2 linked regions of the Euzebya sp. genome follow. The protein of the gene in region 1 interacts with the protein of each later gene in a pairwise test. Links are inferred from orthologs where the notes say so. Each region holds a gene or a part of one and is shown in the gene's direction. Other genes may lie near its edges.

Region 1 (16,300 bases):
TGCCCCCGCCAGCGCAGCAGCCGTCCGACCGCGTCCCCGACGACGGCGACCACGACGTCGTTGATCGTGCCGCCGAACGCGCGGCGGACGACGCGGAGGTCCTCGAGCTCGCAGGACGCCATCGCGAAGCGGCGGTGGGGGCTGAGGCGCTTGTTCAGCGGCGACTGCGGCGCCCCGCGGACCATGCGGCCGACCAACCCGAGCGCCGAGCCGGCAGCCGCGGTCGCCCGGCGCACGCCGACGCGGGGGTCGAGGGTCTCGACGACCGCCATCGCCGCCTGCTGGCCGCGGTCGAGCCGCTCGGCCATCGCCTGGGCGACCACGACCGACGACGGCGGTGGGCGGTCGGGGTGCCATGCCGCGGTGAAGCGCCCGACCTCCGGCTCGAGCGCGGAGCGGTGGTCGTCGAGCAGCGCGCCGAAGGGATCCCCGTCCTCGCCGTTCGCCATCGCCAGGTGGGTCTTGCGGAACATGCCGACCCGGTCGCCCTCCAGGCCGTCGATCACGTAGATCTCCCACAGCGGCCGGGCGCGGTCGAGCTTGCGGCCCATCAGCCGGCTGAGGAACTCGCCGAGCTGGTGGCGGTCACCCGGCGTGGGGAGGGCGGCGTGGCGGACGTGGTAGCTCAGGTCGAAGTCGGGGTCGTCCACCCAGATCGGCCGCCCGGCGAGGGGGTGGGTGTCGCGGACGCGCTTGCGTGCCCGCGGCACGGCGTCGATGCGGTCGCGCAGCACCCGGACGACGTCGGCGTAGGCCAGACCCGGCTCGAAGATGCCGAGACCGCCGACGTGCATGTGGTGGCTGGTCGTCTCCAGGCGCAGGAAGGAGGAGTCCAGGACGCTGAGCCGGTCGACTGCCATGGCCGACAGCGTATTGGCCCGGCCGTCGTCGGCGAACCGGGTGTGCGGAGCCAGCCGCCCGTGGGGGTCTGTCAGCTTCGTCTCGGCACACGCAACGAACCCGACACACCCCTGGCCGCACCGGGCTCGAACCACGGAGGTCCGTCACCTCTGTTCCGTGGATCGCAACGAACCCGACGGACTGCCCCGGTCCCCCGCCGGAGGTCCACGGCGCCGAGGACGATCTGCGGCAGCATCGTCGGCATGTCGCTTCCCCGACGCCTCCGCCCGCTCGTGCCCGCGCTCGGCGCGGCCCTGGCCGTCGCCCTCGCCGTGCCGCACGCCCCGGCGACCGCCGGGACCGCCGACCGCACCGCCACCGCCCCGCCCGAGCTGGCCGGCCTGACCGCGCCGGAGGGCGGGCCGGTCGACGACGGCTGGCTCGAGGTGCCGCCCGGGAGCACCTTCACCCAGTTCGACGGCGAGCCGGCACCTGCGGGGTCGCCGATCTGGCCCGGCGTGCGCCACGACATCCGCCGCACCGCGGTCGGTCAGGGGCTCGGCGTCGACGTCCAGATCGTCCACCTCGACCCTGGTGCACCGGTCACCATCCAGCCGACCCACGCGAACGGCACGGTCCGCGGCACCGCACCGGTCGCGGTGCAGAGCGGCGACCCCCTTCTGGGCTCGGTCGCCGCCATCAACGGCGGGTTCTGGCTCGGCAAGCCCTACGGCGAGCCCAACGGGTTCTTCGCCCGCGACGGGCGGCTCATCAGCGACGCGGAGACCCAGGGCGCCGGGCCGCGCGGCACGGTCGGGTGGACCGCCGACGGCCGCCTGCTCGTCGACCGGATCGACACCACCGAGACCGTGACCCTGCCGGACGGCACCACCGTGCCCCTCAACGGCATCAACCGCGGCCACCGGGACGAGGGCGAGCAGTTCTACGACGGCACCCACTCCCTGCTGGCCTACACCGCCGACTACGGCGGCACGGTCACCGTCACCCACCCGGTCCCCCTCACCCCTCCCCCGCCGACCGAGCCGCCCGTCGACCTCGCCGTCGTCCGGGTCGCCGTGCCGCACTGGCCGGTCACCGGGTCCCTGACCGGCACGGTCACCGCGATCCAGCGCGACGAGCCCGGCGTGTTCACCCCCAGGCCGGGCGAGGTGCTGCTCGCCGGCACCGGTTCCGGCGCGACCGCGCTGGACGGCCTGGCGGTCGGCGACGCGGTCACGGTCGCCACCCGCATCTCGGCCCGGTCCTCGGACCGCGACGACGACTGGGCGCAGGTCGTCCGAGGCCTGGCCAGCGGCCCGATGATCGTCGAGGGCGGGCAGGTGACCGACCCGGGCGGGTGGGTCGACGAGGGGTTCGAGCCGCACGTGCACTCGAACGTCAGGGCACCCCGGTCGGCGATCGGCGTCACCGCTGACGGCCGCACGCTGCTGGTCGCGGCCGACGGCCGCCGCCCCGGCATCACCCACGGGTTCACCATCGCCGAGCTCGCCCGCTACATGATCGCCCTGGGGGCCGTGGAGGCGCTCAGCCTCGACGGGGGCGCCTCGTCCCAGCTCGTCGTCGACGGGATCATGCGCAACGACCCCTGCTGCGACGCGGTCACCCGGTCGGTCGCCACCAGCTTGCAGGTGACCCACGCCGAGCCGTTCGACGGCACCCACCGGCTGCGCGGGGCGGGTCGGGTCGACACCGCCGCCGCGGTCGCCCGCCACGCCTTCGGCGGCGGGGCGCGGACCGCGGTGCTGGCGGTCGCCGATGCCTTCCCCGACGCCCTCGCCGGCGGTCCCCTCGCCGCCGTGCTCGGCGGTCCGCTGCTGCTGACCGCCAGGGACGCGGTGCCGGACGTGACCGCACAGGCCCTGGACGACCTCGGGGTCGAGCGGGTGGTGCTCCTCGGCGGTCCGGCGGTGATCGGCGGCGGGGTCGTCGACGACCTGACCGCGCGCGGGATCGTCGCCCAGCGCGTCGCGGGCCAGTCGCGGTTCGACACCGCGGCGGCGATCGCCGACTCCCTCGACGGCGTCGTCTCAGCCGTCCCGGGCCGGGGGGTGTCCCGGGCGTTCCTCGCCTCGGCGGGCAGCTTCGCCGACGCGCTGGTCGCCGCCGGCCCCGGCGGCATGCTCGACATGCCGATCCTCCTCACCGAACCCGATCGGCTCCACCCCGCGAGCGCGGCGGTCCTCGCCGAGCTCGACGAGGTCGTCGTGGTCGGCGGGACGTCCCGGATCTCCGCCGACGTCGTCGACGAGGTGGAGGACCTCGGCGTCGCCGTCCCCCGCCTGTCGGGGACCGGTCGGTTCGGCACCGCCGCGGCGGTCAACGCCTGGCTGGCGACCCATGCCGACCTGTCCGACGGCCTGGTGGTCGCCACCGGGGCGGACTTCCCCGACGCGCTGGCCGGCGGGCCGCTGGCGGCGGTACGCCGGGCGCCGCTGATGATCGTCCCGGGCGGTGACATCACCGCCGATCCCGACGCCGCGGCGTTCTTCGCCGCGCTGCCCGCCCGCGGGGACATCGACGTCCTCGGCGGCCTCGGGGTGGTCTCGAGCTACCAGCAGTGGCAGCTCGAGCAGCTCGGTCAGTAGCGGCGGCCGTTCTGCGCGGCGAGCACCTCGGCGCGGACCGCGACGCGGGCGAGCCGCCCGAGCTGGGCGACCTCGGAGTCGAGGAACCGCGGGCCCCGCTCACGGGCGAGGAGGACCACGGTGCTGCGCTGGGCCAGCGGGGCGGCGACCAGCTCGAGCTCGGTGTGCGCCCGCCAGGTCTCTGGCATCCACGGCGCCCGGGGCAGCCGGCGGAGCTGGTCGAGGGGCATCCACGGGGTCTCGAGCCCCTCCACCGGCGGCACCTCCCCCGCGGTGTGGATGATCTCCGGCCCGAGGTGCGTGCCGGCGACGACCAGCGCCCAGGACGACCACAGGGCATGGGGCAGTCCGTCGACCAGCAGCTTCACCGCGCCGGACCCGGTCTCCACCATCGTCGTGGCCAGCTCGAGCGGTGCGGTGGGGTCGCGGAAGTCGCTGGTGCGCATGATCGCCTCGACGACGACCGACGGGACCTCCTCGATCGCCCGCCGCAGCGCGTCGGCGTCGGCGTCGGCCTCCACGGTGACGTCGTCCACGGCCATCCCGTCGACGCTGTCGATCACGTCGAGGGAGACGATGTTGCCGCCGGCACGGCCGATGGCGCTCGCGACGGCGCTCAGGGCACCACGACGGTCGGGCAACGACAGCCTCAGGGCGAACCGCATGGATCCCTACGCTAGCGACGCAGTTGGGCGGGATGCGACGGACGGGTTAGCGTTCTGTTTCGGCGTCCACGGGTTGACGGGAGGCGGCGCCGGCACACTCGACCAGGAGCACCCCTGACCATGACCTCACCGACCGAGACCGACGTCGATCTGCTGATCATCGGCGCCGGGCCCGCAGGCCTGTACGGCGCCTACTACGCCGGGTTCCGGGGGTTCTCCGTCGCGATCATGGACTCCCTGATCGAGCCGGGGGGCCAGGTCGCCGCGATGTACCCGGAGAAGGACATCTTTGACGTCGCCGGCTTCCCGGTGATCAAGGGCCAGCACCTGGTCGACAACCTCGTCGAGCAGGCCGGGCAGTTCCACCCGACGTACCTGCTGGGCCACCGGGCGGAGGAGATGGACCTCTTCGACGACCGCGTCGAGGTGACCAGCCACAAGGGCGCGACGGTGACCTGCAAGGCCGTGGTCATCACGGGCGGGATCGGGACGTTCACGCCCCGTCCGCTGCCGGACGCCGACGACTGGGAGGGGCGGGGGCTGCAGTACTTCGTCCCCAAGCTCGACGTCATGGCCGACAAGGACGTCCTGATCGTCGGCGGTGGGGACAGCGCGTTCGACTGGGCGCTGAACCTGCGCGGGATCGCCCGGTCCCTCACCATCGTCCACCGCCGCGACCGCTTCCGCGCCCACGAGACCACGGTGAAGGAGGTCATGGCCTCGGACGTCGAGGTGCTGACCTTCCACGAGGTCGCACGCATCAACGGCGCCGAGCACATCGAGTCCGTCGAGGTGTTCGACAACCGCACCGACGAGCGGCGGACGATCCCCTGCCAGGCGGTGGTCGCGGCTCTGGGGTTCACCGCCGACCTCGGGCCGTTGAAGAAGTGGGGCCTCGAGCAGGACAAGCGCCAGATCGTCGTCGACACGGCCATGCAGACGAACCTGCACCGGGTCTTCGCCGCCGGCGACATCACCACCTACGACGGCAAGGTGAAGCTGATCAGCGTCGGGTTCGGCGAGGCCGCCACCGCGGTCAACAACGCCGTCCCGCTGATCGACCCCGACCAGGGCGTGTTCCCCGGCCACTCCTCGGACCGCAAGTAGGCCGGTCGCCGCTCAGGCGGTGGGTGGGGGGACCGGCGAGACCCGGCGCCGTCGGCGCTCGGCGTCCGCGGCCAGCTCCTCGGCGCGGGTGACGGCTCGTTCGAGGGCCTGGCGGGAGGTGTCCGCGGCGCTCGTCGCCGCCTCGAGCCGCTCGGTGACCGCGACGAGCTCGGTGAGCAGCGCGGTGGCCCGCTCACCCGCCGCCGCGAGCTGGTCGGCGACGGCGCTCGAGGTCACGACGACGTCGTCCTGCTCCTCCTTCAGGTGCCGCACCCGGCTCGACAGCAGGTCCGATGCGTCGGCGACGGCGGACTCGATCCGCCGGGTGATCTCGTCGCGGCGGGCGGACTCGGCCTCCCGCTGACCCATCAGGCTCTCGATCTGGGCGGCGGTGGCGGCGAGGGCCGACGTCTGCTCGGCCACCCGGCCGGTCTCCACCGCCAGCGGCGCGGTGGCCCGCTGGACCTCGTCGACGATCCGCCCCTCCGCCTGCTCGACGGCCAGGGCCAGGCGCTGTCGGGCCGATTCGCCGGACTCCTCGATCCGCCCGAGCGACGCCCGCACGGTCGCGTTCAGGTCGTCGGTGAGGGACTCGACCAGCTGCTGGATGGTCCGGCCGGCCCAGGCCACCGTCGTCGACAGGGACTGCAGGTCCCCCGCGGTCCGGTCGGCGGCGACCTGGAGGGCGGCGTCGACCGCATCGGCGACGTCGGCGGTCATCCGGTCGGCGGCGGCGACGATCCGGTCGGTGGCCGCATCGGTCACCTGGCCGAACCGGGCGGTGGTGGCGTCCAGCCGGTCCGCGGACTCGGCGGCGCGCCGCCCGCCGTCGGACAGCTGCCGGGCGACGTCGTCGACGGCGGTGGCGGTGACGTCGAGCACCTCGGTGTGACCGGCGACGGTCGTGTCGAGCTGCTCGATGCGCCGCTGCAGGTGGTCCCGGGCGCTCTCGGCCGCGTCGGCGACCCCGTCCTGGGCGCTCATGACCGCGTCGTGGATGCTGACGACGAGCTGGCGGACGTCGCGGAGCAGCTTCGTCGCCGCGGCGTCGGCGGTGCGCTCGGCGTGGCGTGCGGCCTGCTGCGCGGCGGCGTCGATCCGGTCGACCGCCGCCCCGAGCCGCCGGTCGATCTCCGCGGCGGCCGGGCCGACGGCCTGGACCCGGTCGGTCGCCTCGACGACCGCGCGCTCGACGGCGCCGACGACGCGGTTGAGCTCGTCGACGCGGGCCTTCGTGTCCGCGGCGATCCGGTCGGCGTGGCCGGTGACGACGTCGTCGGCGCGGCGGAGGACCGCGTCGCTGGTCTCGTCGGTCCGCTCGACGAGGCGGCCGATGGCGGTCACGGCCTGGTCGCTGATGTCCGCCATCCGCCCGACGGCCTGCTCGGTCGCGCTGCTCAGCTGCCGGGCCGCCCCGAGACCTTCGGCCACCTCCGCCAGCTCCTCGGACAGGCGGGCCGCCGCCGCGGTGGTCGTCTCGCCGACGTCGGTCGCACGGGTGGCGGAGGCGTCGAGCTGGACGGCCCGCTCGCGGACCTCCGCCGCCGCGTCGCGCGCGGCCTCGGCGGCGGTCCGCACCCCGTCCACGTCGACGGTGAGCCGTGACGCGGCGTCGTCGGCGACCTGGCGGTAGACCTCGGCGGCCGCCTCGAGTCGTTCGACCAGCGCCGCCGCGGCGTCCTGGAGGGCGAGACGGCCGGCCTCGCCGTGGACCCGGAAGCGCTCGACGTCGTCGGCGACCACCTCGTCGATGCGGGTGCCGAGCACCTCGGTGGCTGACTCGAGCCGGGCGGCGGCCTCGGCGAGCACCCGCTGGTGGTGGTCGACCTGGGCGGCCACGCTGGCCTGCACCCGTCCGGCGGCGGCGCTCGAGGACTCGCTCAGCGCCTGGGCGTGCTCGACCGTCGTCACCTGGAGGTGGTCCTCGAGGCGTTGGACGATCTCCCGCAGCGCGGCGTCGAGGCGGAGCACGGGGTCGGTCTGGAAGGGGTCGTCGGAGGCCATCAGGTGGCCGGATCGTACCGGCCGGTCGCGTCAGGTCCGCGGACCCGCGTCGCGTCGCAGCGCCGCGGTCGTGCGGGCGGTGGGGGTGGCGGTCGCCGGGTCCTCGGGCCAGGGGTGCTTGGGGTAGCGGCCGCGCATCTCCGCGCGGACCGCCGCGTAGGAGCCGGCCCAGAACCCGGCCAGGTCGTCGGTGATCTGCAGCGGGCGGCCGGCGGGGCTGAGCAGGTGGAGCAGCACCGGCTCGCCGGCGGCCCGGGGCGTCTCGCGGGTGCCCATCAGCTCCTGCAGCTTCACCGCGAGGACCGGGCGGTCGCCGCCGTAGTCGATGCGCGCCCGCCGGCCGGTCGGGATGGCGACGTGGGTGGGGGCGAGCTCGTCGAGGCGGTGGTGCAGGTCGTGGGGCACGCGGCTCATCAGCGCGTCGGCGAGCGGCGCCGACGCCAGGTCGGCTCGCCGGCGAGCGGTGGGCAGGAACGGACCGAGCCACGTGGCGAGCTGGGCGACGAGGGTCGCGTCGTCGACGGCGGGCCACCCGTCTCCGGGGCGGGTGCGGTGGAGGTGGCGCAGCCGGTCGCGGAGCCCCATCACGTCGCGGGTCCACGGGAGCGGGCGCAGCTCCTCGGCCGCCACCCCGTCGAGCAGGGCGGCGACGACCGCCTCCCGCGGCGGGTCGGCGAGCGGGGTGGTGGACAGCACCACCGCGCCGTACCGCAGCTGCCGCTCGGCCGCGACGTCGCCGTCGCGCCACTCGACCACGTCGACGTGGCGGGCCATCTCGCGGACCGTCTCGAGGTCGAGGGCCGCGGCCAGGTGGATGCGGGCCTCCGCCGCCCCGCGGTCGACGGCGGCGACCGCGAGGACCGGCTCGCCCGCCAGCGGGTCGCCTGGTGGCAGCACCGCACCCCGCCCGCCGGACATCACGAACGCGCCGCGGCGACCCCGCGCACGCGCGACCCGATCGGGGTAGGCCAGCGCGACCAGCCGCCCGACGTCGTCGCCGGTGACCGTCGCCCCTCCCCCGTCCCGGTCGCCCCCCTGGCGGTCGATCCCCTCGCGGTCGATCCCCTCGCGGTCTATGCCCGAGCGTCGGCGGATGCGATCGGCGTCGGCCCGGACCCGATCGAGGGCGCGACGGCGGACCGGCCCGCGCGCCCGACCGCGCAGCGCCGCGACCCGCTGCTCGAGGTCGGTGCCGCCGTGGACGAGCACGTCGCGCTCGCCGAGGAGCGCCGCGACGTCCGCGGCGAGCCCCCGCAGCCGCGCCGGGGAGGTGAGGACCATGTGCGCCAGCCGCGGGTGGACGGGCAGGTCGGCCATCGCCCGCCCGTGGTCGGTCAGGCCGTCGTCGTCGAGCGCGTCGAGGGAGCGCAGCAGCGCCGTGGCGGCCGCCCAGGTGGCGGCCGGGGGCTGGTCGAGGAGGGCGAGGTCGTCGAGCGGGGTGCCCCAGGCGGCCACCTCGAGGGCGGTGGGGGCCAGGTCCTCCTCGGCGATCGCGGGCGGGGCGTGGGGGTCGAGCGCCTCGTGGGCCGCCCACAGGCGCAGGCACAGCCCGGGTCCCAGCCGCGCAGCCCGGCCGCGGCGCTGATCGGCGCTGGCGCGGGACACGCGGACGGTCCGGAGCCGCGACATGCCCGTGGCCGGGTCGAAGGCGGGCCGCCGCGCCCAGCCGCCGTCGACGACGATCCGCACGCCCGGCACGGTCAGGCTGGACTCGGCGATGTCGGTGGCGAGCACCACCCGGCGGCCGTGCGGCGAGGGTCGGAGGGCCGCGCGCTGCGCGTCGCCCGAGAGGGCGCCGTAGAGGGGGCGGACGTCGACGTCGAGGTCGGCGAGCGCACGCTCGGCGTCGACGATCTCACGCCGACCCGGGAGGAACGCGAGGACGTCGCCGCCGTGGAGGTCGAGCGCCTCGCGGACGCCTGCCGCGACGACGTCGCCGACCCGGGCCCCCGCCGGCGCCGGGCGGTGCAGCGTCTGCACCTCGTGGGTGCGGCCCTCGCTGCGCACCACCGCGGGGTCGCCGAGCATCCCGGCGACCCGGTCGCCGTCCAGGGTGGCGGACATCACCAGGACCTGGAGGTCCGGGCGCAGCGCCTCCTGGACCTCGAGGCTGAAGGCCAGGGCCAGGTCGGCCTCGATCGAGCGCTCGGGGAACTCGTCGAGCACGACCGCGCCGGTGCCCTCGAGGGCCGGGTCGCGCTGCAGCCGGCGGACGAGGACGCCCTCGGTGACGACCTCCACGCGGGTGGCGGCGGACACCGCCCGCCCCTCCCCCGTCGTGCAGCCGACGGTCCGCCCGACGGGCTCGCCGAGCAGCTCGGCCATCCTGGCCGCGGCCGCGTGCGCGGCGATCCGGCGGGGTTCGAGGACCACGACCCGGCCGTCGACCTGGCCGGACGCCGCCAGGGCGAGGGGCACCAGCGTGGTCTTCCCGGCACCCGGCGGGGCCTCCAGGACGCCCCGGCGGCGCTCGACCAGGCCCGCGACGAGGGCGTCCAGGACCGCGCCGACCGGCAGGTCGTCCCGGTCCGAGGGCGGCCTCAGAGGGTCGTCACCCCGCTGCCGAGCGCGTCCCGCAGGGCCGCGTCGTCGTCGGCGGACAGGGTGGTGTGGAGCACCCGCGCGGGGAACCGGCGGGCCTCGGCGAGGGCGTGCCAGCGGTGGGCGTCGGTGATGAGGAGGAACAGCGCCGCCTCGTCGCCGTGGAGGGAGTCCCCGAGCTCGCGCATCCGGTCGTCGGAGATGCCGACGTCCCGCAGCTTGCCCCACAGCCCGCCGAGTGCCGCCCCCAGCGCTCCGCCGATCAGCGGGTTGGCCAGGAAGAGCCCGGCGAGGAGCCCCCACCAGCCGCCGGACAGCGCCCCGTCGGCGGCGTTGAGGTCCTTGGTCTGCTGGATCCGCACCTTCCCGCCGGGGGTCTTCGACACGATGGCGGCGTCGTCGACCTGCAGGTGGCCGCGGGCGCGGAGCCGGACCGTCGCGAGCATCGCCTCCTGGGCGAACAGCGGATCGTCGAAGCGCAGGGCGACCAGGCACCCGGTCCGGGCGGCGCGGGAGGTGGGGTCCGCGACGGCCTCGGCGGTGGTGGCTGGCCCGTCGGCGCTCGCGGTCTCGTCGGCGCCTGGGAGGTCCTCGGCCCTGCTCGCCCCCGATCCGGGGGCGGGAGCCGGCCAGCTGGAGGGGTCGGACGTCTCGGACACGGGTGCTCCACGGGCGGTCGGCGCCCGGGACGGCGCACCGGGCGGGTGGCCGGGCAGGACGCCACCGCCCGATCACACTACCCTTTTGCCCCGTGGCCCACGACGACCAATCCGGGACGGGGGGGTGGGACGAACCCGACCCGATGAGCGCAGCACGTCGCCACCTGACGACGGTGTCCGAGGCGGACGCCGCGGTCGGCGCACCGGCCGACGCCGATGCGCTGCTGGTCGAGGTCGCGAAGGGAGACGCCGCCGCGTTCGCGGCGCTGTACGACATGATGAGCCCGCAGGTGTACGGCGTGGTGCGGCGGGTGCTCCGCGATCCCGCGCAGAGCGAGGAGGTGGCCCAGGACGTGCTGGTGGAGGTGTGGCGGACCGCGCCGCGGTTCGACCGGTCCCGCGGGACCGCGCGGTCCTGGGTGCTGACCATCGCGCACCGGCGCGCGGTCGACCGGGTCCGCTCGGAGCAGGCCAGCCGCGACCGGGAGGACCGGGTGGGCCGCGAATCCGCCGAGCGGCCCTTCGACGCGGTCGCGGACCAGGTGGAGCAGTCGCTCGAGACCGAGCAGGTCCGCGCGGCGCTGGACGCCCTGACCGACGTCCAGCGCGAGGCGATCGAGTTGGCCTACTACGGCGGGAACACCTACCGGGAGGTGGCCGCGCTCCTCGAGGCCCCGGTCGGGACCGTGAAGACCCGCATGCGGGACGGGCTGATCCGCCTGCGCGACGCGATGGGGGTGACCGCGTGAACGTCGACGACATCCACACCCTGGCGGGTGCCTACGTCCTGGACGCCCTCGACCCCGACGAGCGGGAGGCGTTCGAGGCCTACCTCGCCACCTCCCCCGAGGCGCAGGCGGAGGTGGAGTCGCTGCGCGAGGCGACCGCGCTGCTGGGCGGGCCCGTCGCCGAGGCGCCACCGGCCGCGATGCGTGACGCGGTCCTCGGGCGCATCGACGCCGTCCGCCAGGAGCGGCCCGTCGTGTCGTCCGCGCCGCAGGAGGCCGCGACGGTGACCCCGATCGCCGCGGCCCGCCGGCCCGGCGGCAGCCGCATGACCCGCCTCGCCTGGGGGGCGGCGGCGGTCATGGCCGCGGTCGCGATCGGTCTGGGCGCGGTGGTGCTGCAGCTCGGCCAGCGCGTCGGCGACGTCGAGCGCCGCGCCGAGCAGATCGCCGGCGTGGTGGTCGCGGCCGACGCCCAGCGCGTCACCGCGGACCTGCCCGACGGCGGTGTCCTGACCGGGCTCGTCTCGCCCGCGACCGGCTCCGCGGTCGTGATCGGCCACGGGATGCGAGAGCTGGACGAGGACCAGATGTACGCCCTCTGGCGGATCGTGGACGGCGAGCCGCTGCCAGCTGGCGAGCTCGTCGCCGACCAGCCCACCACCGTCGAGGCGGGCGCCGTCGAGGAGATCGGCCTGACCGTGGAGCCGCGCGGGCCGCTGTCCACCCCGACCGGCGAGGTGGAGGCGACCCTGCCGGTCTGACCGACCCCGTTCGCTAGCATCCCGCCGCGTGGCACCCAAACCGCTGAGCGAGGTCGTCGGACCGGGGTGGGAGCTCGCGCTCGAGCCGGTCGCCGACGAGATCGGTCGGATGGGCGAGTTCCTCCGCGGTGAGCTGGCCGCCGGACGCCAGTTCCTGCCGGCGCCCGACCGGGTGTTCGCCGCCTTCCAGATCCCCTTCGAGGAGGTCAGGGTCCTGGTGCTCGGCCAGGACCCCTACCCGACCCCGGGGCACGCGATGGGCCTGTCGTTCTCGGTGTGGCCCGACGTCCAGCCGGTCCCGAGGTCCCTCGACAACATCTTCCGCGAGTACTGCGACGACCTCGGCCTGCCCCGGCCCGCCACCGGCGACCTGTCGCCGTGGACCCATCAGGGGGTGATGCTGCTCAACCGGTGCCTGAGCGTCGCGCCGCGCTCGCCGGGGTCCCACCGCGGCAAGGGGTGGGAGGCGATCACCGAGCAGGCCATCCGGGCCCTGTCGATGCGGAACGCGCCCCTCGTCGGCGTCCTCTGGGGCCGTGATGCCCGGGACACGCGGGAGTGGCTGCTCGACGCACCGGCCGTGGAGTCCGCCCACCCCTCCCCCATGTCGGCGAGCCGCGGGTTCTTCGGCTCGAAGCCCTTCAGCCGCGTCAACGCGCACCTGGCGTCACTGGGTGCCGATCCGGTGGACTGGACCCTGCCGTCGTGAGCAGCGCGCTCCTGGCGCCCCTGGTGGCCGCGTCGGATCGGCTCGGCGCCACGTCGAGCCGGAACGAGAAGGTGGCGATCATCGCCGAGGCACTGCGGGGGGCGGGCGAGGACGTGCGCCTGGCCGCCACCTACCTGGCCGGGGACCCGCCGCAGGACCGCCTGGAGGTCGGCTGGGCGACGATCCGCGACCTCGACGTCGCCCCCGCCACCACGCCCACGCTGTCGCTGGTGGACGTCGACGCCGCGCTCGAGGCGTTGGCGACGGCCGGCGGGACGGGGTCCCGCGGGGTGCGCGTCGGGGTGCTGACCGACCTGTACGCGGCGGCGACCGTCGCCGAGCAGTCCTTCCTCAACCACCTCGTGCTGGGCGAGATGCGCCAGGGCGCCCTCGCCGGCCTGGTCGTCAAGGGCATCGCGGCGGCGGCGCAGGTGCCCGAGACCGTGGTGCGGCGGGCGGTGATGCTGGCAGCGGACCTGGGCGAGGTGGCGTCGCTCGCGATGACCGGCGGGCGCGCGGCCCTCGAGGCCGTCGGGCTGGTCCTCGGCCGGGGGGTGCAGCCGATGCTGGCGGCGACCTCGCCGTCGGTCGCCGCCGCGGTGGAGGACATGGGCACCGCCGTCGTCGAGTGGAAGCTCGACGGGGCGCGGATCCAGGTCCACAAGGACGGGTCGGACGTGGTGGTGTACACGCGCAACCTCAACGACGTGACGGCCCGGTCGCCGGACACCGTGGCGGTCGCGCAGGCGCTGGAGGTGGAGCGGGTCATCCTCGACGGGGAGGTCCTCGCCGTCGGCGCCGACGACCGTCCCGTCGCGTTCCAGGACACCATGTCGACGTTCTCGAACATCGCCGGGGGCGGGTCGGGGTTGACGCCGTTCTTCTTCGACGTGCTGCACGTGGACGGCGAGGACCTGCTCGACGCCCCGCTGACCGAGCGGCGCGCCCGCCTGGCCGAGCTGGTCGACGAGCGCAACCGGATCCCCTCCGCGGTGGTCTCCGACCCCGAGGAGGGGGAGGGGGTGCTGGCCGACGCGCTCGAGCACGGCCACGAGGGGGTGGTGGTGAAGGCGCTGGACGCGCCGTACGCCGCCGGGCGCCGCGGGAAGGCGTGGCGGAAGGTCAAGCCGGTCCGGACCCTCGACCTGGTGGTGCTCGCGGTCGAGTGGGGGTCCGGTCGCCGGAGGGGATGGCTGAGCAACATCCACCTGGGTGCGGTGGACGACCGGCCCGGTCACGAGGGCTTCGTGATGCTCGGCAAGACCTTCAAGGGCATGACCGACGAGGTGCTCGCGTGGCAGACCGAGCGGTTCCTCTCCCTCGAGACCCACCGCGACGGCCACGTCGTCCACGTCCGCCCCGAGCAGGTCGTCGAGATCGCCCTCGACGGCATCCAGACCTCGAGGCGGTACCCGGGCGGGATCGCGCTGCGGTTCGCCCGGGTGGTCCGCTACCGCGACGACAAGGACCCGGACCAGGCGGATGCGCTGTCGACGGTGCGCGCGCTGGGCTCGGGCGGGTGAGGCCGGCGCGACGCAGGATGGTCGCACGTCCGTCCCGCTGACCGCCGATGCTGATGCCCTCCTCCCGCCGTGCGCGACGCCGCCGTGTCGTCGTGATCGTGCTGTGCCTGGCCGCGCTCGCCCTGACCGTGGCCGCCGCGCCGCGACTGGATCCCCCGACCCCCGCCCGGACGGTCGCCGAGGTCGCGGACCCGAGCGGCTACGCCCGCGGGACCGCGAGGCTGCGCGCGGGGATCCCCTGGGCTGGCGGGGCACCGCTCGTCCCCGCCGGCCGACCCGACCTGATCCGGCCCCACCCCGACGAGAACCGGCACAGCCTGGGCGCAGCTGAGATCTCCGGCGACTACGTGTCCGGGCAGGTCGTCGGCGAGCAGGTGCTGATCGGTGACGTGGCGCTGCCGTGGACGTGGTGGCTCGAGGACGACGTGGCCGCCATCGCCGGTGCCGACGTGGTCCTCGGGGCGGTGGCCGCGTGGGACGCCTCGCCCGGGTCGCGGTGGGCGTCCGCCTTCGCCGGCGAGGTCTCCGATGCCGGTGTCGTCGCCGACGGCCGCTCGACTGTCTTCCTCGAGCCGAGCTGCGAGGGCCTCACGACCGCGAACTCCTACCTGTTCACCGACGGCGGCCTGGCCATCGACCGCTACGGCACGCGGGCCTCCCAGATCCTGGAGGCCGACATCGGGGTGTGCCCGCGGGTGACCGATGGGGAGACGCTCGCCCGGGCGATCCGCCACGAGGTTGGTCACGTGATAGGCCTCGCCCACCTGTGCGACCCGGCGGACCCCTGCTGGGACCCCGAGATGGGGGAGGGATCGCATGCCTGCCGTGTGATGTTCTGGCAGGCGAGGCCGTGCCAGGAGGTGCTGACCGCCGGCGACCGGCGGGGCCTCGCAACGCTGTACCCGACCCTCCGCCCACTCGCGGGAGACGCGCCGGAGGCCGTGGCCGCCCGGGCCGCGTTCGCGACGGTGCCCGACGGCGCCGCCGACCTGGTGGTGATCGCTGACCCCGACCTGCCACCGGCCTCCCTCACCGCTGCGGCGGCGCTGGCGGCGCGGCGTGGCGGGCCCCTCCTGCTGGGGTCGCCGGACGAGCGCCGCTGCGTCGCCGGTCCGGCCGTGATCGAGGCCGGTCGGGCGCTCCGCCGGCGCGGGACGCTGGTCCTGGTGGGCGGGTGGCCGGAGGGATGTGACCGGCTGGCCTACGACTGGGACGTGACGCTGCGCCGGGTCGCTGGTGACGACGCGGTCACGGCCGCGGTGGAGCTGGCCGACATCGGCGGCGCGGCGACCGCCGCCGTCGTGGTCGGCGCGGGCCCCGACGGTGCGGTCGCCGACGACGTCGCGGCCGCGGGGCTGGCCGGGCGGGTCGACGCGCCGCTGCTGGTCGTCGACGGCCCGGATGCCCGGGTGGCCTCGGCGTGGCTCGCCGGGCGTGAGATCGCCGCGGTCACGGTGGTCGGAGCCCTCGACCCCGCAGCCCGTGACGCGCTGGCCGACCGGTCGGCCGTCGTGCAGATCACCGGCGAGGATCGCGTCGCCACCGCCCTGGCCGCGGCCGCCGTCGAGGACGGTCTGCCTGACGCGGGACCGGGCGTCGTCGTCCTGACCGGGGCGGAGGGCGGGCCCGAACGCCTCGCCGCCGCTCCCGTCGCGGTCCGGGAGGGCGCCGCACCGCTCGTGACCGGTCCCGAGGTGGACGACCGCGTGCGCGCGCGGCTCGAGGCGCTGGCCGCCCGGACGGGGTGGGCCGTGGGTGGCGAGGACCTCCTCCCCTCCCCCACCCGGTTGGCGTACGCGACCGTCGTGGGCTGACGGTCGTCCAACCCCGGCGGCGGCTGCGGGCGGCTCAGCGCCCGTTGGCGCTGAAGTGCATGTAGTCGATGAGGCTGCTCCAGCGCCCGCCCCAGCCCCAGCCGATGGCGTCGAAGGCGCGGACGGCGACTGAGGTCTCGTCGAGCATCCCCGGCCGCTCGTGCGCGCGGTCGAGGTACGCGCCGGCGAGCTCGGGGAGGATCCGGTCACCGCGGCGGTAGGGGTTGATGAACGGGTTGACGTCGACGGCGAGGCCGTAGGCGTGCTGGGACCAGTTCGTCGACCCGCGCGTCGGCCGGCACACGAACGCCGTGGTGTCGTTCCCGTCGCCGGTCGGGGTGCC
Region 2 (6,130 bases), on another replicon or contig:
CCGGTGGGGGCGGTCGGTGCACCCGGTGGCCGGTGGTCGGGTCGGAGTGGGTGCGGTTGCCGCCGGTGGGGGCGGTTGGTGCACCCGGGCTCTGCGTCCCGGCCCGACCCGCGCCGTCGAACTAGATGCCTGCTTCGTCGGCGAAGGCCGCCGCGCGGTCGAGCATGGTCGGCACGAGGTCCTCGAAGACCCGCCACCCCTCTGCACCCTCGCCATAGGCCCCGGCGAGGTTTCGCTGGTACACGCCCTCGAGGATCGCCGCCTGCCGCCACACCCCGAACGCCAGGTAGTAGCCGACCAGGTCGTCGGGCATCGCCAGGCCTCCCGCCTCCTCGTAGGCCGCCCGGAAGGCGTGGCGGTCGCCGAAGCCCTCGGCGGTCGTCGGTCGCCCGATGACGGCCAGGGCCGGGTCGTCGCCGTCCGCCCAGTACGTCATCGTGATCGCGAGGTCGGCGAGGGGGTCGCCGAGGGTCCACAGCTCCCAGTCCAGCACCGCGGCCACGGTGCCATCCGGGTGCAGGACGACGTTGTCGAGGCGGTAGTCGCCGTGGACGATCGAGACTGCGCGCTGCTCGGGGATGTTGGCGGCCAGCCGGGCGTGGAGCGCCTCCTCGTCGGGGAGCTCCCGCCCCTTCTGGGCGTCGAGCTGCCGCCGCCAGACGTGCAGCTGTCGGGCGAGGTAGTCCTGGCCCTTCAGGTGGGATCCCAGCCCCACCTCGGCCGGGTCGACGGCGTGCATCGCCGCCATGGTCGCTGCCAGGCTGCGGGTAGCTGTGGCGCGCACGCCGACCTCGACGGCCTCGGCATCTTCGGCGGTCCGCAGGATCAGGCCGTCGACGAAGGACATGGCGTAGAACTCCGCGCCGATCACGTCGGGATCGTCGCAGTGCCCGATCATCTGCGGCACGGGGACGGGGGTGTCGGCCAGAGCGTGCATGACCCGGTGCTCACGGCTCATGTCGTGCGCGCCGGGCAGCAGGTTGCCCAGCGGCGGCCGGCGGACGATGAAGGCCCGGCCCTCCGCGTCGACCACCCGGTAGGTCAGGTTCGACCGGCCCCCGGAGATCTGCGAGGCCTCGAGCGGCGGCGTGATCGTGGTGCGGTCACCCATCCAGGCCGCCAGGGCCTCGGTGTCCAGCTGCAGGTCGTCGGTGCGGTCGTCGTGGCGCATTGGGACCCTACGATTCCACACCTCGACCGGCGAGGCGGAACCGGGGAGGTCGGCGGTGATCGCCAGCAGCACATACCCTGCCCGGCGATGAGCACCCAGAGCACCCTGATCCTGATCAAGCCCGACGGCGTCCGGCGCCGACTGATCGGCGAGGTCGTCCGCCGCATCGAGGCCAAGGGCCTGACCATCGACCGGATGGAGCTGCGCACCCTCGAGCGCGAGGTCGCCGAGCAGCACTACGGCGAGCACCGCGAGAAGCCGTTCTTCGGCGAGCTGGTCGACTTCATCACCGGTGGCCCGCTGGTCGCCATGGTCGTGTCGGGGGAGGGGGCCATCGCCGCGATGCGCCAGCTCGCCGGCGCCACGAACCCGCTCGAGGCCGCCCCGGGCTCCATCCGCGGCGAGTTCGCCACCGTGATCGGCGAGAACATCATCCACGGCTCGGACAGCCCCGAGTCGGCGGAGCGAGAGGTGGCCCTGTTCTTCCCCGACGCGTAGCGAGGGGAAGAGCAGGACAGGCCGGGGGGCGATCTCGCCGCGCAGCGGCGTGACCGGGCTTTTTTCCCCGACGCGTAGCGAGGGTCATGGGCCGGCAAAGAGATCGTTCGAACCGGAAAGAGTCCCCGCAGGGTCATCGGCCCGTGACCGCCCGGGGCTAGGTTCTCGCGCATGGACGCGAAGAAGATCACCGGTGTCGTCGCCCTCGTCGCCATCATCGGCATCGGCCTGGTCGTCTGGTACCTCAACCGGCCTGCTGCCGAGGAGGCCAGCATCGAGAACGCCCTCGAGGCGCTGACGCCGACCGAGGGGCCGGTCGACGACGTCGACGCGTTCGCCGCCGGCGACGCCCCGACCGCCTCCCCGTCGGAGTCACAGGCCACCGAGGGGGAGGGCGGGGGCAACGTCGCCGACGTCTCCGGCACCTGGGTGGTGGACACGGAGATCGGGGAGTTCGACTTCGCCGACGCCACCTCCACCTTCGCGGGCTTCCGGGTCGCCGAGGAGCTCCAGCAGGTCGGCCAGACCGAGGCGGTCGGGCGCACGCCGGCCGTCAGCGGCGAGCTCGTCATCGACGGGACGACCGTGACCGACGTCACCGTCGAGGCCGACTTCACCCAGATGGTCTCCGACGTCCCCCGGCGCGACGACGCGATGAAGCGGGCCATGGGTGTGGACGCGCACCCGACCGGGACCTTCACCCTCACCCAGCCCGTCGACCTGGGCGAGATCCCCGCCGAGGGGGAGACGATCACCTTCACCGCCGTGGGGGACCTGACCGTCAACGGCATGACGAACCCCGTCGAGGTGGCGGTGGAGGCCCAGATCGCCGACGGGAACCTCCTCGCGGTCGGCCGTTCCCCCGTGGTCTTCGCCGACTACGGGATCCAGGCGCCCCAGGCCGGGCCGGTCATCTCGATCGCCGACGAGGGGACGATCGAGCTGCAGCTCTGGTTCACGCCGGAGGCCTAGCTCACACCGCCTCGGTCTGGGACGCCCGGCGCCCCGGCAGCTCCCGGTCGAGCATCAGCAGCGCCGACGCGTCGCCCCCGATCATCCGGAGCTCGGCGACGATCGTGCGGACCGCGGACTCCTCGTGCACCTGCTCGTCGAGGAAGCGGGTCAGCAGCGGGACGCTGCGGTAGTCGCGCGCCTCGGTCACCTTGCCGTACAGCTCGGCGATCGCGGCGGTGACCTTCTCCTCGTGCGCCAGGGCGGCCTCGAACGCCGCGACCGCGTCGGTGAAGTCGTGCGCCGGTGCTGACAGGGCCCGCAGGACGACCTGCCCGTCCCGGTCGAGCACGTGGTCGATGAAGATGTCGGCGTGCTCGCGCTCCTCGGCGGCCTGCGCGCGGAACCAGCGGGCCATGCCGGTCAGGTCGCGGGACTCCGCCCAGATGGCGAGCTGGAGGTAGGCCTGGGCCGATTCCTGCTCCAGGGAGATCTGGTGGTTGAAGGCATCGAGGAGCTCGGGGTCCATGGCCTGACGCTAGCGCACCCCGGCTCGGGCGGGCCGCGACCGGGCCGGGTGGGCAGGTGTCCATGCGGCCGACGGCGCGGCCCCGTCCCCCCACGGGATCGCGGGGCTACACTCGCACGACGCGGCGGCCCCGACCGTCGCTGACCGACTTCCCCGGACACCCGTCTTGTCGACTCCTCCCCAGCAGCTCAACACGCTCCCCCTGTTCGGCCGTGACATCGCGGTCGACCTGGGCACCGCGAACACGCTCGTGTACGTGCGCGGCCGGGGCATCGTGCTGAACGAGCCGTCGGTCGTGGCGATCAACACGAAGAACGGCGCGATCCTGGCCGTGGGAGCCGAGGCCAAGCGGATGATCGGCCGCACCCCCGGGCACATCGTCGCCATCCGGCCGCTGAAGGACGGCGTGATCGCCGACTTCGACGTGACCGAGAAGATGCTCAACTACTTCATCCGGAAGGTGCACCGGCGCCGCTACATGACCTGGCTCAACAAGCCGCGCGTCGTGGTGTGCGTCCCCTCCGGCATCACCGGCGTGGAGCAGCGGGCGGTCGAGGAGGCCTCGATCCAGGCGGGCGCGCGGGCCGCCTACATCATCGAGGAGCCGATGGCCGCAGCGATCGGTGCCGGGCTCCCGGTGCACGAGCCCGCCGGGAACATGGTCGTCGACATCGGGGGAGGGACGACCGAGGTGGCGGTGATCTCCCTCGGCGGGATCGTGACGTCGGCGTCGATCCGCATCGGCGGGGACGAGCTCGACGAGTCGATCATCAACTACGTCAAGAAGGAGTACAGCCTGATGCTCGGCGAGCGGACGGCTGAGGAGATCAAGATGGCCATCGGCTCGGCCTTCCCGATGCCGGAGGAGTCCCACGCGGAGATCCGCGGCCGCGACCTGGTCAGCGGGCTGCCGAAGACGATCATCATCTCCGCCGAGGAGATCCGGCGGGCCATCGAGGAGCCGGTCAACTCCATCGTCGATGCGGTGAAGAACACGCTCGACCGCACCCCGCCCGAGCTCGCTGCGGACATCATGGACAAGGGGATCGTCCTCACCGGTGGCGGTGCGCACCTGCAGGGCCTCGACGAGCGGCTGAAGCACGAGACGGGGATGCCCATCCACGTGGCCGACGCGCCCCTCAACTCCGTCGCGATCGGCTCCGGCAAGTGCCTGGAGGAGTTCGAGGCCCTGAAGCGGGTGCTGATCAGCTCCTCGCGGCACTGATCGAGTCGTGAACCGGCGGCGGACGCTGGTCGGGGCGCTCGTCCTGATCGCCCTGGCCTTCATCACCCTCGACTTCCGCGAGACGGGCGGACCGGTGGGTGCGCTGCAGCGCGGCGCGGACGCGGTGTTCTCACCGGTCCAGAGCGGCTTCGCGTCGGTCGTCCGGCCGGTCGGCGACTTCTTCGGCTCGATCCTCGAGATCGGCACGCTCCGCAGCCGCATCGAGCAGCTCGAGGCCGACAACGAGGCGCTCCGCGAGGAGCTGCTGGTGCAGGCCGACCTCGAGCGCCGCCTGTCCGAGGCCGAGGCGCTGCTCGACATGTCGGCAGAGCGGACGGTCGACCTGGTCGGCGCGCGGGTGATCGCCGCGCCACCGGGCACCTTCGAGCGCTCGATCCTGATCGACGTCGGCGCGTCCGAGGGCGTCGTCGACGGGATGGCGGTGGTGAACAGCCGCGGCGTCGTCGGGGTGGTGGTCGAGGTCACCGCCACGCGGGCGCGGGTCAACCTCCTGTCCTCGACCGAGGGTCGCATCACCGTCCGCGTCGCGCAGTCCGGCGACCGCGGCCTGCTGACCGGCCGCGGCAGCGACCTGCTCGAGCTCGAGATGGTCGACGCGGATCCGCGGTTCCCCACCGACGAGACGCCGGTGGTGGTCACCCAGACCTTCCAGGGGTCCCTCATCCCCGGCGGGCTGCCGGTGGGGGTGGTCGAGACCCCACCTGACGGGGACTTCCAGGGCGAGCGCTTCTACGAGGTGCGGCCCTACGTGGACTTCAGCGCCCTGTCCACGGTCGCCGTCGTGGTGGCAGGCCGCGAGAGCGACGGCCAGTTCGACGAGGGCGAGATCATCGACGTGCCGGAGCTGGTCCCCGCGCCCACCGTCGAGCCGCGACCCAACGCGGAGGGCACGCCGATCCCCGGCGTCGACGTCCCCGCCCCGGCGACCGAGGCACCGCAGCCCGGGGCCTCACCCACCGCGGGTGCATCCCCCGATCCCTCCCCGGCGGCGAGCCAGTAGGGCGTGGGAGTCCGCGTCGCGGCCTTCGGGGTGATGATCCTGCTGGCCATCCTGTTGAAGACGACGGTCCTCCCCGCCGTCGCCGTCGCGGGCTTCCGCCCGGACGTCCTGGTCCTCGTCGTCGTCGCGATCGGGTTGGCGGAGGGGCCCGAGAGCGGCGTGCGCGTGGGGTTCGCCGCCGGCCTGGTCCAGGACCTGATCAGCGGCGGCAGCGCCCTCGTCGGCGTCGGCGCCCTGGTGGTCATGGGCGCGGGGTACGCCGCCGGGCGGCTCCGCCCCTACATCGCGGCGTCCGCCCAGACCGGTCCGATCGTGCTCAGCGGGGGACTGACGGCCGCGGCGACGGCGGCCTTCGGCATGCTCGGGCGGATGTTCGGGACCACCGAGCCGACCCTCGGGCGGGTGCTGGTCGCGACGCTGGTGGTCGGGCTGTACTCGGCGGTGGTGTCGCCGCTCGTGCTCCGCCCGGTGAGATCGGTCCTGCGCCAGTTCCCACCGGCCTCCGCGGGCTGATCCGCCTACGGCGATGAGGGCATGGCGCGGCTGCGCCGCCATATGTCCGTTCCGCCCAGTCGTGGCCTCGCTGCGCTCGGGACTGCTCGGTACGGTGGACGACCCGTGCAGCCGACGAACGCCCGACCGCCGATCCCCCGCGAGAGCACTGCGCTGCGCCTGACCTTCCTGGGCGCGCTGGTGGCCGCGCTGTTCGTGCTGCTCGTCGGCCGGCTGTGGTTC

Evidence for each region.
Region 2: the proteins of ACEQ2X_RS07345 (region 1) and ndk interact in binary tests that used the Escherichia coli proteins (3 or more experiments, as listed by UniProt). The link is inferred for Euzebya sp. from one-to-one orthologs.

Annotation. Positions count from the first base shown.
Region 1 is NZ_CAXQBR010000028.1:464-16,763, reverse strand. Bases 10,784-13,779 are described here. They hold ACEQ2X_RS07345 (uracil-DNA glycosylase), read left to right. Parts: upstream 10,784-11,939; coding sequence 11,940-12,620; downstream 12,621-13,779. Other genes in these bases: ACEQ2X_RS07340 (ATP-dependent DNA ligase), read left to right, coding at 12,617-13,779; ACEQ2X_RS07350 (anti-sigma factor domain-containing protein), read left to right, coding at 11,168-11,911; sigK (ECF RNA polymerase sigma factor SigK), read left to right, coding at 10,784-11,171. Outside these bases: ACEQ2X_RS07390 (wax ester/triacylglycerol synthase family O-acyltransferase), read right to left, coding at 1-860; ACEQ2X_RS07385 (cell wall-binding repeat-containing protein), read left to right, coding at 1,104-3,446; ACEQ2X_RS07380 (ACT domain-containing protein), read right to left, coding at 3,440-4,111; ACEQ2X_RS07375 (NAD(P)/FAD-dependent oxidoreductase), read left to right, coding at 4,232-5,218; ACEQ2X_RS07370 (hypothetical protein), read right to left, coding at 5,231-7,222; ATP-dependent helicase HrpB, read right to left, coding at 7,253-9,739; ACEQ2X_RS07360 (DUF1269 domain-containing protein), read right to left, coding at 9,763-10,422; more of sigK, read left to right, coding at 10,566-10,783; more of ACEQ2X_RS07340, read left to right, coding at 13,780-14,143; ACEQ2X_RS07335 (hypothetical protein), read left to right, coding at 14,197-15,957. UniProt on the Escherichia coli protein: Excises uracil residues from the DNA which can arise as a result of misincorporation of dUMP residues by DNA polymerase or due to deamination of cytosine.
Region 2 is NZ_CAXQBR010000098.1:842-6,971, reverse strand. What follows is about bases 248-2,963. They hold ndk (nucleoside-diphosphate kinase), read left to right. Parts: upstream 248-1,258; coding sequence 1,259-1,669; downstream 1,670-2,963. Other genes in these bases: ACEQ2X_RS21595 (ferritin), read right to left, coding at 2,643-2,963; ACEQ2X_RS21600 (YceI family protein), read left to right, coding at 1,841-2,641; ACEQ2X_RS21610 (phosphotransferase family protein), read right to left, coding at 248-1,171. Outside these bases: more of ACEQ2X_RS21610, read right to left, coding at 122-247; more of ACEQ2X_RS21595, read right to left, coding at 2,964-3,149; ACEQ2X_RS21590 (rod shape-determining protein), read left to right, coding at 3,316-4,374; ACEQ2X_RS21585 (rod shape-determining protein MreC), read left to right, coding at 4,382-5,395; rod shape-determining protein MreD, read left to right, coding at 5,399-5,908. UniProt on the Escherichia coli protein: Major role in the synthesis of nucleoside triphosphates other than ATP. The ATP gamma phosphate is transferred to the NDP beta phosphate via a ping-pong mechanism, using a phosphorylated active-site intermediate.